2 regions of the Martinezella lusitana genome follow, and region 1 is predicted to be linked to the other one. Evidence: riboswitches for the same ligand, from Rfam matches in the RefSeq annotation. Region 1 holds a riboswitch; the other holds the start of a gene.

Region 1 (7,401 bases):
GTGCGAGCGGGTGTATTCAACGACGCGCTGGTCTTCCAGCCGGGAAATACGTTCGATCAAAAGCGCGGGCGCGCCGGATTTTACATTCAGGATCGACGCAGAAGATGGATCGAGCGTCACCGCCGTCAGTCGCTGCAACGCGCGGACCGGCTTGAAGCCGTTCCCCGCCAGCGCATCATAGAGCGAACCTTCGGAAACCGCATCCTCGCCCAGAAATTTGATCGGAACGACGGCGCGTTCGATGGCGAGCGGCTGCCCGTCCGCCAGTCGCAACCGGTCGAGCCGTAGCACGGGTTCATCGAGGCGAAGGCCAAGCAGGAAGGATTCTTCCGGGGCGGGGGCGCTGACGGTGCGCGACAGGATCCTTGCCGCGGGCTCGCGGCCACGCGAGCGCATATCGGCGGAGAAAGACGAGAGGCGCCAGAGTGATTGCTCGATACGCTCGACATGCTGTGACACGAAGGTGCCGCTGCCATGGCGCGATTCGATGGCGCCGGAGGCAAGCAGGTCGCGATAGGCGGTGCGAACCGTGACGCGGCCGACCTGCAAGGCTTCGGCGAGATCGCGCTCGCCCGGCAGCGCCGCTCCCGCTTTCAGCAGGCCTTCCTGAATGAGGCCCGCGAGCGCCTGCGCCAGGCGCTTGTACAGCGGGCCGGTCCCCGCTTCGTCGCGCAGGCCACGGCTGTTCAGCTCAGCGATTAAACTGGTTCTATCCATGGAGATTATGTAGAACCTATTTAGAACCAGTCTGCAAGATGATTCTGGCGTGCTGGCTGAAAATCAAACGGCCGGGCGTGATAAGCGCCCGGCCGATGCCAACGGGATAGAGCGCTGTCGGCTCAGCTCTTTGTGAAGATATAGTCGGTTTCCTGCCGCAGCACTTCGCCGGGGCGAAGGACGGCATTCGGAAAGCCTTCATGGTTGATGGCGTCCGGCCAGACCTGGGTTTCGAGGCAGAAGCCGGCGAAGGGGCCGATCTTCTGACCGTCATGGCCGGGAACGGGAACATCGAGCTTGAAGCCGGCATAGAACTGTACGCCGGGTTCGGTCGTGCGCACTTCCAGCGAGACGCCGGAATTGACGCTGCGCGCCAGCACCACGGAGCGCTTGGCGGTGCGTTCCGGCGACAGGCAGAAATTATGGTCGTAGAGCGCCTGTTCTGATCCGTCGAAGCGCTTCATCGATGCCATTTCGCGGAAGTCGAAGGTGGTGCCTTCGACGGAGCGCACTTCGCCGGTCGGCACCTGCTTCTCATCCGTTGGGGTATAGTGATCGGCGGCGATCATGATGTCGTGGCCAAGCGCGTCGTCGCGGCCGTCGAGATTGAAATAGGCATGCTGGCAGACATTGGCGAGCGTCGGCTGGTCGCTGGTCGATTCATAGGTGACCGAGAATTCGCCATTGCCATGCACCCAATAGGTCGCCTGGATCGTGCAATTGCCGGGATAGCCGGCGCGGCCGTCGGGATCGACGATCTTCAGCACGACGCGGTCGACCGCATGCTCAACGATCGTCCAGTTGCGCTTGGCGGTGTTGTCCTTGCCGCCGTGCAGGTGGGTGACGCCCTTCTCGTTGAGCTCGAGCTGGTAGTCCTTACCATCAAGCGCGAAGCGGCCGGCGCCGATGCGGTTGGCACAGCGGCCGGGCGTGGCGCCGAAATAGGAGGAATGGGCCGGATAGTCGGCGAAATTGTCGAAGCCGAGGAGGAGTGCCGGGCCGTGGCCGTCGAGCCGCAGGTCCTGAATGACAGCACCCCAGCTGATGATATGCGCCGTCAGGCCGCCGCCAACGATCTTAGCGCGATAGACTGTTTCACCGCTCGGCGTCGTTCCGAAAACTTCCCGTTGCAAACTGTTTTCCGTCATATCAGCTCATCCATTCCTATCAGAAATTCGAGGCCAGACCCTGCCCCCATTCGCGCCGATCCGCAACCAGTTCGAATGCGAAATTTAGGGGCGATGGAATGCCGATTAAGGCTTGGTTCGGGTTTCTCTTCATCGGCTTCGGAGTTGTCAAACTGCGCTGTAAATGTGCAGTGCATACGACAGATGGGTTCGTTTCCTGTTCGGAATTGTCACCGCGACAATTCCCGCGTCGCCCTCTCTAGCCCGCCGAGCGTCAGCGGATACATCCGGTCGGAAAACAGGCGGCGGATGATGGAGATCGAGGTGGTGTGGCTCCAATAGTCCTCGGGCACGGGATTGAGCCAGACGCATTTGCGGAAATGGCCGGTCATGCGGTTGAGCCAGGCTTCGCCGGCTTCCTTGTTCCAGTGCTCCACCGAGCCGCCTGGTTGGACGATCTCGTAGGGGCTCATCGAGGCGTCGCCAACGAAGATGATGCGGTAATCGGGGCCAAAAGTGCGGATCAGGTCTGATGTCGCGGTGATGTCGACGCGTCGGCGGCGATTGTCCTTCCATACGCCTTCATAGAGGCAATTGTGGAAGTAGAAATATTCCATGTGCCGGAATTCGGCGCGCGCGGCGGAGAAGAGTTCCTCAACCACGCGGATATGGTCGTCCATCGAGCCGCCAATATCGAAGAACATCAGCAGCTTGACGGCATTGCGCCGCTCCGGCCGCGTCTGGACATCGAGATAGCCGTGTTCGGCGGTGGAGCGGATCGTGCCGGAGAGGTCGAGTTCGTCGGCGGCACCTTCACGCACCCAGCGGCGCAGCCGTTTCAGCGCCAGCTTGATGTTGCGGGTGCCGAGTTCGACGCCGTCGTCAAGGTTTTGAAATTCCCGCCGGTCCCAGACCTTCACCGCCTTGCGGTGCTTGGATGTCTCCTGGCCGATGCGCACGCCCTCGGGATTGTAGCCATGCGCACCGAAGGGCGAGGTGCCGGCCGTGCCGATCCATTTCGAGCCGCCTTGATGCCGCCCCTTCTGCTCGGCGAGACGCTGGCGCAGCGTCTCCATCAGCTTTTCGAAGCCGCCGAGCGCCTCGACCAGCTTCTTTTCCTCTTCCGTCAGATGTTTCTCAGTGAGCTTGCGCAGCCATTCCTCGGGAATGGTGGCCGCCTCACTCGCCTCAGTGCCGCCGCCGATCGCCTCGACGCCACGGAAATAATCGGCGAAGACCTGGTCGAAACGGTCGATGAATCGCTCGTCCTTGATCAGCGTTGTGCGGGCCAGATAATAGAAGGCTTCGACGTCATAGTCGGCGATCCCTTCCTCCATTCCCTCCAGAAGCGACAGGAATTCCCGGAGCGTCACCGGAACCTTCGCTTCCTTCAGTTTCAGGAAGAAGAGAATGAACAAGGGTCAGGACCTCTCGTTGCCGATCTCCTCCAGATCATAGGACGTGGTCTGGTAGAGTTCGTTGATCCAGTTGCCGAAGAACAGATGCGCATGGCTGCGCCAACGGTTCTGCGGTGGGATTTCCGGGTCGTTATGCGGGAAATAATTATGCGGCATCTTGATCGGCACGCCGGCATTCACGTCCCGGAAATATTCATCCGCCAGCGACGTGGAATCATACTCCACATGATTGAACATGTAGAGCCGGTTGCAGTCGCGCTCATGCACCAGGCAGATGCCCATCTCGCTCGATTCCATCAGGATCTCGAGGTTCGGCACCTTCTCGATGTCGGCGCGGCGCACTTCGGTCCAGCGCGATACCGGCACGGCAAAGTCATCGGAGAAGCCGTTGAGATAGACCGAGGATGGCTTCAGGTTCTGGTGACGATAGACGCCGAAGGCTTTCTCCTTCAGCGTATATTTCGGCACCTTGTGGAAGTGATAGGCCGCCGCCATGGCGCCCCAGCAGACATTCAGCGTCGAATGGACATTGGTCGTCGTCCAGTCGAAGATCTGCTTCATCTCGTCCCAATAAGTGACCTCTTCGTACTCCAGCAGCTCGATCGGCGCGCCTGTGATGATGAAGCCGTCGAACTTGCGGTGCTTCACCTCTTCCCAGGTATGATAGAAGGAGAGCAGATGTTCTTCGGACGTGTTCTTGGCCTTGTGGCCGCCGACGCGGACCAGCGAGAATTCCACCTGCAACGGCGAGGCGCCGACCAGGCGCGCCATCTGCACCTCGGTTTTGATCTTGTTCGGCATGAGGTTGAGAAGCCCGATCTGAAGGGGACGGATATCCTGACGGATCGCCATCGTTTCAGTCATCACCCGCACACCCTCGTTCTGAAGGGCTTCGAACGCGGGCAGCGTGTCGGGAATCTTGATGGGCATCGTTACCACTCGACCAAAAAACAAAAACCGGCCGCGATCATGAATCGCTACCGGTCCGCACGCGGCCCTTTAGCGACTTATTTAACGTGGCTGCAAGCCGGCCGGCCAAATCACCACAAGGCAAATTCAATAAACCCGCGGCCTCTATCGGTCAATGGGGAAGCGCTTGAGGGAAAAGCCGGTGTCGGGCTGCATGCCGGTGGCCTCTACAGATCTTCAAGGAAGTGCTGCATGCCGTAGCCGAGACGCTGCCTTGCCGCCACGATCGGCAGCCAGAAGAAGCGGAAGCGGATCGGGTCGCTGCCGTCGAACGGCGTCATTTCGAGATGGAGCCAGCTATCCGGCGTTGCTTCGGGCAGGGTGCAGCGGAAATAGTGTCTCTGATGATGGTATTCGCGCCCGTCCTTTTCGAAGCGGTAGTCGTGAATGCCAAGCGGACGTAATTCGGTCGCCGCAAGCCCGGTCTCTTCCTCGAATTCGCGTCTCGCCGCTGCAGCTATATCCTCGCCGGGCTCGACGGTGCCGCCGGGAACCTGCAGCTCGACAGCGGGAAAGTCCGGTTCGTCGAAGACCAGCAAATGCCGGTCGCGCAGTGCATAAATCAGGACTTTGACGGCATCCGGCCGCATTATTTCGACTGACCCCGCGCCATGAAAGCCAGCCGTTCGAAGAGGTGGACATCCTGCTCGTTCTTCAACAGCGCGCCGTGCAGCTTCGGCAGGACGGTCTTCGCATCGACACGCAGGGTGGCCGGATCGACATCGTCGGCGACAAGGAGGCGGATCCAGTCGAGCGCCTCTGAGGTGGACGGCTTCTTTTTCAGGCCCGGCACATCGCGGATCTCGAAAAATTGGGCCAGTGCCGCCCGCACCAGCGTCTGCTTGATGCCGGGATAATGCACCTCGACAATGCGCGTCAGCGTCTCAATGTCGGGAAAGCGGATGTAGTGGAAGAAGCAGCGGCGCAGGAAGGCGTCGGGCAACTCCTTTTCATTGTTGGAGGTGATGATGACGATCGGCCGGATGGCGGCGCGGATGGTTTCGCCGGTCTCGTAGACATGGAATTCCATGCGGTCGAGTTCCTGCAGCAGGTCGTTCGGGAATTCGATGTCCGCCTTGTCGATCTCATCGATCAGCAGCACGCATTTCTGCGACGCCGTGAAAGCCTGCCAGAGCTTGCCCCGCCGGATATAGTTCCGGACATCATGGACGCGCTCGTCGCCTAGCTGGCTGTCGCGCAGGCGAGAGACGGCATCGTATTCGTAGAGGCCCTGCTGCGCCTTCGTGGTCGATTTGATGTTCCATTCGATCAGGTCGAGACCGAGAGCGGTTGCCACCTGACGGGCCAGCTCCGTCTTACCGGTGCCCGGCTCGCCCTTCACCAGAAGCGGCCGTTCCAGCCGGATGGCGGCATTGACGGCGACCATCAAATCCTTGTCGGCGATATAGTCCGCAGTTCCCTGAAATTGCATCGGAAGGCTTTCATCAATATTTGAGGCGCAAGCTAGTCCCTGGCCTTAATCGGTTCAAGGCATGAGTCGGTGTATATATTGAACGTGATCGCCCTGATGAACTGCGTGGATGGACATGTGGGCAGGTGATGGTTAACTGACGGTACGTGCGTCGCAGGGAAGTATTGATGGCAGTTGAAACGCAAGCCGCGCCGAATAATCAGGGAAACGACCGGGTCGGATACGATTTCAGCGTTCTCTATCGGCTGAGGATGATGTTTTCCGCCTTTTGGGGTTCGGCGGTCCGCATCAAGATCATTTCGCTGACAGTCTCGCTGTTCGTGATCATTATGGTCACGGCCTATGTCCAGGTCCTGCTCAATAGTTGGAATGCGCCGTTTTATGATTCGCTGGCGCGGCGCGATACTGGCGCCTTCTTCCACCAGCTTGGCGTTTTCGGCATCATTGCCGGCTCGCTTCTCGTCCTCAATGTCATCCAGGCCTGGTTCAACCAGATGACCGCGCTCTATATGCGCGAGGGCCTGGCGCGCGATCTCGTCGATCAATGGCTGAAGGCCAAGCGCGCCCTTCGTCTCGCCTCTTCCGGCCTGATCGGCGTCAATCCCGACCAGCGACTGCACGAGGATGCGCGCAATCTCGCTGAGAGCACCACGGGCCTGGCGATCGGCCTGGTGCAGGCGACGATCCTGCTCCTGAGCTTTATCGGCGTGCTCTGGGAACTGTCCAATGGCATGGTCTTCCATTACAACGACATGAGCTTCTCGATCCCCGGCTACATGGTCTGGGCGGCGATCATCTATGCCGGTTCGGCGTCGTTCCTCAGCCAGTTTGTCGGCCGCCGGCTGGTGCGGCTGAATGCTGACCGCTACTCCAAGGAAGCCGAACTGCGCTTTGCGCTGATGCATGCCAACGAACATATGCCGGCGATCACCATTGCCAGCGGTCAGGAGAACGAGCGCCGGCGGATCAATCTCGATATTTCCGCCGTGCTTGCCGTCATCCGCCAGCTTGCCATCGCCAATACCAATCTCACATGGGTCTCGGCCGGCTACGGCTGGCTGGTGCTGATCATTCCGATCCTGGTGGCTGCGCCCGCCTATTTCTCCGGCGGGCTGACTTTTGGCCAGCTGATGGTGGCGGTCGGCGCCTTCAATCAGGTCAATACGGCCCTGCGCTGGTATGTCGCCAACTTCGGGCCGATCGCCGAATGGCGCGCGACGCTGATGCGCGTCACCGATTTCCGCCAAGCGCTGATGGAAATGGACGATACGACGCCGATGCCGCACACCATCACCTTCGACCAGGCAGCCCCCGGTACGATGGCATGGACCGACATGGAGATTTCCACCAAGACCAGTGAGGATGCCATGGAAAATGGCTTCCGCATTCGCGAGGGCTCGGTGACCATTGCCGCCGGCGAGCACATCATGGTCAATGGCGATCATGGCGTGAACCGCAGGCTGCTGTTCCAGTCGCTGGCGCATCAATGGAATTGCGGCTCGGGCACGATCAGCATGCCGCCGATGGAAGACATGCTGTTCATGCCGCACACGCCCTATGTGCCGGGCGGTACGCTCCGGGAAGCGATCTGTTTCCCCGAGGATCGGGATGCCTATGATGATGCCGCCATCGAGGCTGCGATGGACAAGGTCGGCCTTAGTCGCCTCAAGGCCCGGCTCGACACGCAGGCGCGCTGGGACCGACTGCTGGACAATGACGAGCAGAAGGCCATCGCTTT
Region 2 (7,401 bases), 770 kb from region 1:
GCAACTAGAGACATACCTCTCGCCGAGGGGCGCTCTGCTGCGTCCGCGAAATTGCCTGTTTTGTTGACATCGCGGTGCAAAACATCAATAGTACCCACGCCGCCGCAAGGCGGCATTTTTGATTTTTCCGGGCCCGTTTCACTTGAAGGAAACGATTGGCCCTAAAGGTTGTGATCGAGGAGACATGCGCCATGGCTGAAACCGCGCCGCTTTATGACACCTATATGCGCGCCCCGCTGCGGTTTGAGCGAGGAGAGGGTGTATGGCTGTTCACGGAGACCGGCGAGCGCTATCTCGATTTCGCCGCCGGCGTCGCGGTGAATTCGCTTGGCCATGCGCATCCCCATCTGGTTGCGGAGTTGAAGGCGCAGGCCGACAAGGTCTGGCATCTGTCGAACCTCTATGAGGTGCCAGGCCAGGAGAAGCTGTCGAAGCGCCTGACGGAAGCCACCTTCGCCGACAAGGTGTTCTTCACCAATTCCGGTGCCGAGGCGCTGGAATGCGCAATCAAGACGGCGCGGCGTTACCAGTTCTCCAAGGGTCATCCCGAGAAATTCCATATCATCACATTCGAAGGTGCGTTCCATGGCCGCACGATCGCGACGATCGCCGCGGGCGGCCAGGAGAAGTATCTCGAAGGCTTCGGCCCCAAGGCGCCGGGCTTTGACCAGGTGCCCTTCGGCGATCTTGACGCCGTGCGCGCTGTCATCACCGATGCGACGGCCGCCATCCTCATCGAGCCCGTGCAGGGCGAGGGCGGCATTCGCCCGGCGACCAATGAATTCATGCGCGGCCTGCGCCAGCTCTGCGATGAGCATGGCCTGCTTCTGATCCTTGACGAAGTCCAGTGCGGCGTTGGCCGTACCGGCAAGCTCTTTGCCCATGAGTGGGCTGGCATTACGCCTGACATCATGGCCGTGGCCAAGGGCATCGGCGGCGGCTTTCCGCTCGGCGCGTGCCTGGCAACCGCCGAAGCGGCATCGGGTATGAAGGCTGGCACACACGGCTCGACCTATGGCGGCAATCCGCTCGCCATGGCAGTCGGCAATGCCGTGCTCGATATCGTGCTGGCAGACGGCTTCCTCGAACATGTGCGCGACATCACCCTGGTGTTCCGTCAGGGCCTCGCCTCGCTTCAGGATCGTTTCCCCGATATCATTGAGGATATCCGTGGTGAGGGCCTGATGATGGGTATCAAGGCCGCCATTCCGCAGGCGGAGCTGCTGCAGGCGATCCGCGCGGAGCATATGCTGGGCGTGCCGGCTGGCGATAACGTTATCCGTTTGCTGCCGCCACTGGTGGTGACCGCAGAGGAAGCGCGCGAAGGCATTGCCCGCATCGAACGCGCTGCAGAATCCGTGCGCGCTGCTCGCGTCAAAAAGTCGGCTTAAATCCAGCGCCCGTTGATTGGGGCGGATTACTGCGCCGCACGTCCATACGGACGCGCAAAGGACGCAGTAACACTTAGAATGGCGCATAAGCCTTTCCTTAAATCGGTTCCGATTTAAGGGGTTATGCGCGCCCCACGCGGGCGTTGTTGTTTTTTAGAGTACAGGTAGGACCATGGCTTCTCCGAAACACTTTCTCGATCTCTCGGCCGTTGCGGCTGCCGATCTACGCAGCATCATCGATGATGCCATCGTGCGAAAGCGGGCGCTGAAGGCCGGTACGGCCGACAAGCCGCTTGCCGGCAAGATGCTGGCAATGATCTTCGAGAAGCCCTCCACCCGAACCCGCGTCTCCTTTGACGTCGGCATGCGCCAGCTCGGTGGCGAGACGCTGTTCCTGTCGGGCACCGAGATGCAGCTCGGCCGCGCCGAGACGATCGGTGATACGGCGAAAGTACTGTCGCGCTATGTCGATGCGATCATGATCCGCACGACCGAGCACTCGCGCTTGCTGGAGCTTGCCGAACACGCGACCGTGCCGGTCATCAACGCGCTGACCGACGACACGCATCCCTGCCAGATCATGGCCGACATCATGACCTTCGAGGAGCATCGCGGCCCGATCAAGGGCAAGACCGTTGCCTGGACCGGCGACGGCAACAATGTGCTGCATTCGCTGATCGAGGGGGCTGCACGCTTCGACTATCGCATGAACATGGCCGTACCCCTTGGTTCCGAGCCAAAGGATCACTATTTGAACTGGGCCCGCAACCAGGGCGCTGAAATCATGCTCTCGCATGACGTCGACCGTGCGGTCGCTGGCGTCGATTGCGTGGTAACCGATACCTGGGTTTCCATGAATCAGGAACACCGGGCCCGTGGTCACAACGTCTTCCAGCCCTATCAGGTCAACGCGGCTTTGATGGCACAGGCCGGCAAGGACGCCTTGTTCATGCATTGCCTGCCCGCCCATCGCGGGGAGGAAGTGACGGACGAAGTGATCGATGGTCCGCAATCCGTTGTTTTCGATGAGGCGGAAAACCGCCTTCATGCGCAAAAGTCGATTCTTGCTTGGTGCCTGGGCGCGATCTGAGGATATAGAACCGCGAGTTTGATGCCGCGGGCGCAGTAGGAGTAGAGCAATGGCGGAAAGTGCAGCCTCGCTGGGTCAATTCGATTTTGCCGGCGACGATCATGTTGTTCCCTTCCAGGTGGAAGGTCTTGATGTGCGTGGCCGCGCCGTGCAGCTCGGACCGCTGCTGGACGCAATTCTTGCCCGGCACGATTATCCGGCGCCCGTTGCCCGGCTGTTGGCCGAGGCCGTTGCACTGACCGTATTGCTCGGCACCTCGCTGAAGTTCGAAGGCAAGTTCACCGTGCAGACGAAGGGCGACGGACCGGTCGATCTTCTGGTCGCCGATTTCGCAACGCCTGAAAATATCCGCGCCTATGCCCGCTTCGATGAAGAGGCGCTGGCAAAGGCCGTGGCTGCCGGCGAAACCGAACCGGAACAGTTGCTCGGCAAGGGAGTGCTCGCCTTCATCATCGATCAGGGTCGCTACAGCCAGCCCTATCAGGGGATCGTGGCGCTTGACGGCGCCTCGCTCGAGGAGATCGCCGGGACCTACTTCCGCCAGTCGGAGCAGATCCCCACCCGCGTTCGCCTTGGCGCTGCTGAACTGTTCGACCGCGACGAGGCCGGCAAGCCGCGCCATCGCTGGCGGGCGGGCGGCCTTATCGCGCAGTTCCTGCCCGAAGCGCCGGAGCGCATGCGCCAGCCGGATCTTCACGGTGGCGACGGCGACATCAACCCGCGCTATCACGTCGAGGACGATGCCTGGGACGAAGCCCGGACATTGGTCGAAACCATCGATGCCGATGAACTGACCGACCCGCAGGTCGGCACGGAACGTCTGCTGTTCCGTCTCTTCCACGAGCGCGGCGTGCGTGTCTATGAACCGAAGGCAGTCTTCGACCGTTGCACCTGTTCGCGCGACAAGCTGAAGGGCGTGTTGCAGGGCTTTTCCGCCGAGGAAATCGAGGTGAGCCAGGAGAATGGCGAAATCGCCGTTACCTGCGAATTCTGCTCGACCACCTATCGCTTCGACGTCTCAGAGGTAGGGCAAGCCTGATCGGGCTTAGTTCAGCGTCCGCAGCAGATTGGGCGTATCCAGAGAAAAGGCGGGGATCTTGACGTGAAAGAGCTCCCCGTCGTCCGTTTCCATCTGGTAATGGCCGAACATCATGCCCGATGGCGTATCGAGCGGGCAGCCTGACGAGTATTCGTAGGTATCGCCGGGGCCAAGCCGGGGCTGCTCGCCGACGACGCCAGGCCCGGTCACCTCATCCACCAGCCCGTTCTGATCGGTGATGTGCCAATAGCGTGTCACCAGCCGGACATTGAGGGCGGAATGGTTGGAAATGACGATGCGATAACCCCAGACATAGCGGTCGTCATCCGGATCGGATTGCTCCTCCAGATAAAACGGTTCGACGACGACTTCGATATCCCGTGTTAGAGCGCGATACATGCCTGACACCTTGGTCATTACTCCGAAACGTCGTGCGTTCCAATAAACGCACATCGGACGCTCCAGCATTTTAAGTCTAGGGCATCTGCTCCGCTATCCATCATCCCACGAAAGCGGGACATCTAGCGGTATCCTATACACAACCTGTCCCGTCAAGGAACGGATCGGTCAAAACCCCTACAACGGGTAAATCATACGGCTTTTCAGGGACTAAGGCTAGTTCCAAGGCCAATCGGCCTTAGCCGAAGCCGTCAGGCACGCCTGCTGGCAGGGCGTGCCGGCCCGTCCGAACGAGATCCGGGCGGGCCGGGATGGAAAACTCAGGCTGAAACCTGCTCCAGCGCGCGGGCGAAATCCTCGACCAGATCGTCGCCATCCTCGATGCCGGCGGAGAAGCGCACGGTGCCCGGCGAGATGCCGAGTTCTGCGCGGGCCTCGTCGCTGAGGTTCTTGTGCGTGGTGGTGGCCGGATGCGTGATGAGGCTCTTGCTATCGCCGAGATTGTTGGAGATCCTGACAATCTCCAGCGCGTTCTGCAGCTTGAAGGCTGCTTCCTTGCCGCCCTTCAGCTCGAAGGCCACCAGCGTCGAGCCGCCGGTCATCTGCTTGGCGATGATATCGGCCTGCGGGTGATCCTTGCGGCCGGGATAGATCACCTTGGCAACCTTGCCCTGATCGGCGAGGAAATCGGCGATCTTGGCGGCATTTGCAGTCTGTTGTGCGACCCGCAGCGGCAGCGTCTCGATGCCCTTCAGCAGCGTCCAGGCGGTAAACGGCGACATGGCCGGACCGGTATGGCGGAAATAATCCTGCAAGTTCTCGTCGATCCACTGCTTGTCGGAGAGGATGACGCCGCCGAGCGAGCGGCCCTGGCCGTCGATATGCTTGGTGGCGGAGTAGACGACGATATGGGCGCCGAGTTCCAGCGGCTTCTGGAATAGCGGCGTCGCGAAGACGTTGTCGACCACAACCTTGGCGCCGATCTGGTTGGCGAGCTTGGCAACAGCGGCAATATCCACCACTTCCAGTGTCGGGTTGGTCGGGCTTTCCAGGAAGAACACCTTGGTTGTGGGACGGATTGCCTTTTCCCAGTTCTCGATGAAGCGGCCGTCGACCAGCGTGCACTCGATGCCGTATTTCGGTGCCAGCGTCTCGACGACCCAGCGGCAGGAGCCGAACAGGGCGCGGGCAGCGACGATGTGATCGCCGGCCTTCAGCTGGCAGAGAATGGCGGCGGTAACGGCGGCCATGCCGGAGGCGGTGGCGCGAGCATCTTCCGCGCCTTCCAGCGCACACATGCGCTTTTCGAACATGTCATTGGTGGGGCTGCCGTAGCGGGCATAGATGAAACCGTCTGTCTCGCCCTTGAAGCGCGCCTCGGCGGCTTCCGATGTGTCGTAGACAAAGCCCTGGGTCAGATAGATCGCTTCGGATGTTTCGCCGAATTGCGAGCGGAGCGTTCCGCTGTGAACGAGTTGGGTTGCTGGGCGCCAAGTCTTGCTCATGCCATCACCACTTTCAAAACAAAAAAACCGGCCGCAATTGCAGACCGGTTTTCAACCCGGTCTTTTTAGCCACTTATTTAACGTGGCTGCAAGCCGACCGGCCAAATCACCACGGGATAAGTTGCAATACTGCTGTTGACCGCTTGCGTCAATTCCCTGAGTTTGGTTTTGTCCCTCGCAAATTATGGATGAGGCATGATGGCTCGCAATACTGGAATTTTAGCCGATCGCGCCATTGCCGCGCTTTACGAGGCGGGACGGCTGACGAGCGAACGGGAGCTGGACGTCGATCAGATCCAGCCGGCGAGCCTTGATCTGCGGCTCGGCGGGCATGCTTTCCGCGTCCGCGCCAGCTTTATGCCCGGCCCATCGCATCTCGTCGCCGACAAGCTCGACCGGCTGAAGCTCCACGTCATCGATCTTTCCGAAGGCGCTGTCCTGGAAACCGGTTGCGTCTACATCGTGCCCTTGATGGAACGCCTCGACCTGCCGGCCGACATGTCGGCATCGGCCAATCCGAAAAGCTCGACCGGCCGCCTCGACATCTTCACCCGCGTCATCACAGACCGGGCGCAGGAGTTCGACAAGATCCCGGCTGGTTATTCCGGCCCGCTCTATCTGGAGATCAGCCCGCGTACCTTCCCGATCGTCGTGCGTCGCGGCTCGCGCCTGTCGCAGATCCGTTTCCGGGTCGGCAAGGCGCTGCTGAGCGAAGCCGAACTGATAGCGCTGCACGAGAGCGAAACGCTGGTTGCCAGCAAGCTGCCGAACGTTACCGGTGGCGGCATCGCGCTGTCGATCGATCTTGCCGGCGACAAGGAAGGCCTGATCGGCTATCGCGGCAAGCACCACACCGCCGTCGTTGATGTCGACAAGAAGGCGCAGCACGATATCTTCGATTTCTGGGAGCCGCTCTATAGCCGTGGCCGCACCGAACTGATCCTCGATCCGGACGAGTTCTATATCCTCGTTTCGCGCGAGGCCGTGCATGTGCCGCCGCATTATGCCGCCGAGATGACGCCCTTCGACCCCCTGGTCGGCGAGTTCCGCGTCCATTATGCCGGCTTCTTCGATCCGGGCTTCGGCCATGCGCCCGCCGGCGGCCGTGGCAGCCGCGCCGTGCTGGAAGTGCGCAGCCACGAAGTCCCCTTCATCCTGGAAGACGGCCAGGTCGTCGGCCGTCTGGTCTATGAACATATGCTGGAGCAGCCCGAAAGCCTCTACGGCTCCGGCCTCGGCTCGAACTATCAGGCACAGGGCCTGAAGCTGTCGAAGCATTTCCGGCTGTGATCACTCAGTTGCCGGCCTTGACAGAGGCCGGCAACTGTTGGACATCTCCGGATATCAGGCGGGTGTAGCTCAATGGTAGAGCAGCAGCTTCCCAAGCTGAATACGAGGGTTCGATTCCCTTCACCCGCTCCAAGTTCACGACAGACGCGGAATTTCCGGCTTCAGACGCTTGGCGACTAGAGCCGACCGCGACGATCGAATGTCGCCACGATAAAACCTTTGTTTGTTCAGGTTGCTGACAGACAACCATGACAGAAGGTCGTCCCTAACCGGAACGGACCAGATGCTCAACTTTGCGTCATTCTACAGACTGAAGGCGATTTTTATGCGCGGCGTGCTGCGGATCTCCCGCCGCACGAAGGTCCCGCGCGGCACGACGATCATCTGGAAGGATGGCGGCGTTCGCATCGGCGCAAAGGCTTTTATCCGCAATGGCGTCGTCATCGACGCACAGCGCGGCAGCATCGAGATCGGCGATCATGCCTCGCTCAATGACTACGTCATTCTGCTGGGACGCGGTGGGATTACCATCGGCAACGACGTGCGGATTGCCGCCCACGCGATGGTCGTGTCGTTCGATCACAATTTCGATGATCCGACACAGCTCATCCGCATGCAGGGTGTGACCAAGAAGCCCGTTATCATCGAGGACGATGTCTGGATCGGCGCCGGAGCGAAGATTCTCGG

What was found. Region 1 has a riboswitch for S-adenosylmethionine ahead of metA (homoserine O-acetyltransferase MetA). Riboswitches for the same ligand answer to the same signal wherever they lie in the genome.
Region 2: another riboswitch for S-adenosylmethionine. It lies ahead of HB780_RS28505 (O-succinylhomoserine sulfhydrylase); the one in region 1 lies ahead of metA (homoserine O-acetyltransferase MetA).

Annotation. Positions count from the first base shown of each region.
Region 1 is NZ_CP050308.1:2,292,463-2,299,863, reverse strand. It holds gene HB780_RS24880 (GntR family transcriptional regulator) at 1-717, opposite strand, end outside; gene HB780_RS24875 (aldose epimerase family protein) at 840-1,865, opposite strand; gene HB780_RS24870 (vWA domain-containing protein) at 2,075-3,262, opposite strand; gene metA (homoserine O-acetyltransferase MetA) at 3,266-4,192, opposite strand; SAM riboswitch at 4,242-4,319, opposite strand; gene HB780_RS24860 (NUDIX hydrolase) at 4,399-4,821, opposite strand; gene HB780_RS24855 (AAA family ATPase) at 4,821-5,663, opposite strand; gene HB780_RS24850 (ABC transporter ATP-binding protein/permease) at 5,831-7,401, shown strand, end outside.
Region 2 is NZ_CP050308.1:3,059,392-3,066,792, forward strand. It holds gene HB780_RS28485 (aspartate aminotransferase family protein) at 192-1,391, shown strand; gene argF (ornithine carbamoyltransferase) at 1,564-2,481, shown strand; gene HB780_RS28495 (Hsp33 family molecular chaperone) at 2,531-3,520, shown strand; gene apaG (Co2+/Mg2+ efflux protein ApaG) at 3,527-3,919, opposite strand; gene HB780_RS28505 (O-succinylhomoserine sulfhydrylase) at 4,240-5,424, opposite strand; SAM riboswitch at 5,469-5,547, opposite strand; gene HB780_RS28510 (2'-deoxycytidine 5'-triphosphate deaminase) at 5,620-6,714, shown strand; tRNA gene HB780_RS28515 (tRNA-Gly) at 6,773-6,846, shown strand; gene HB780_RS28520 (acyltransferase) at 6,998-7,401, shown strand, end outside.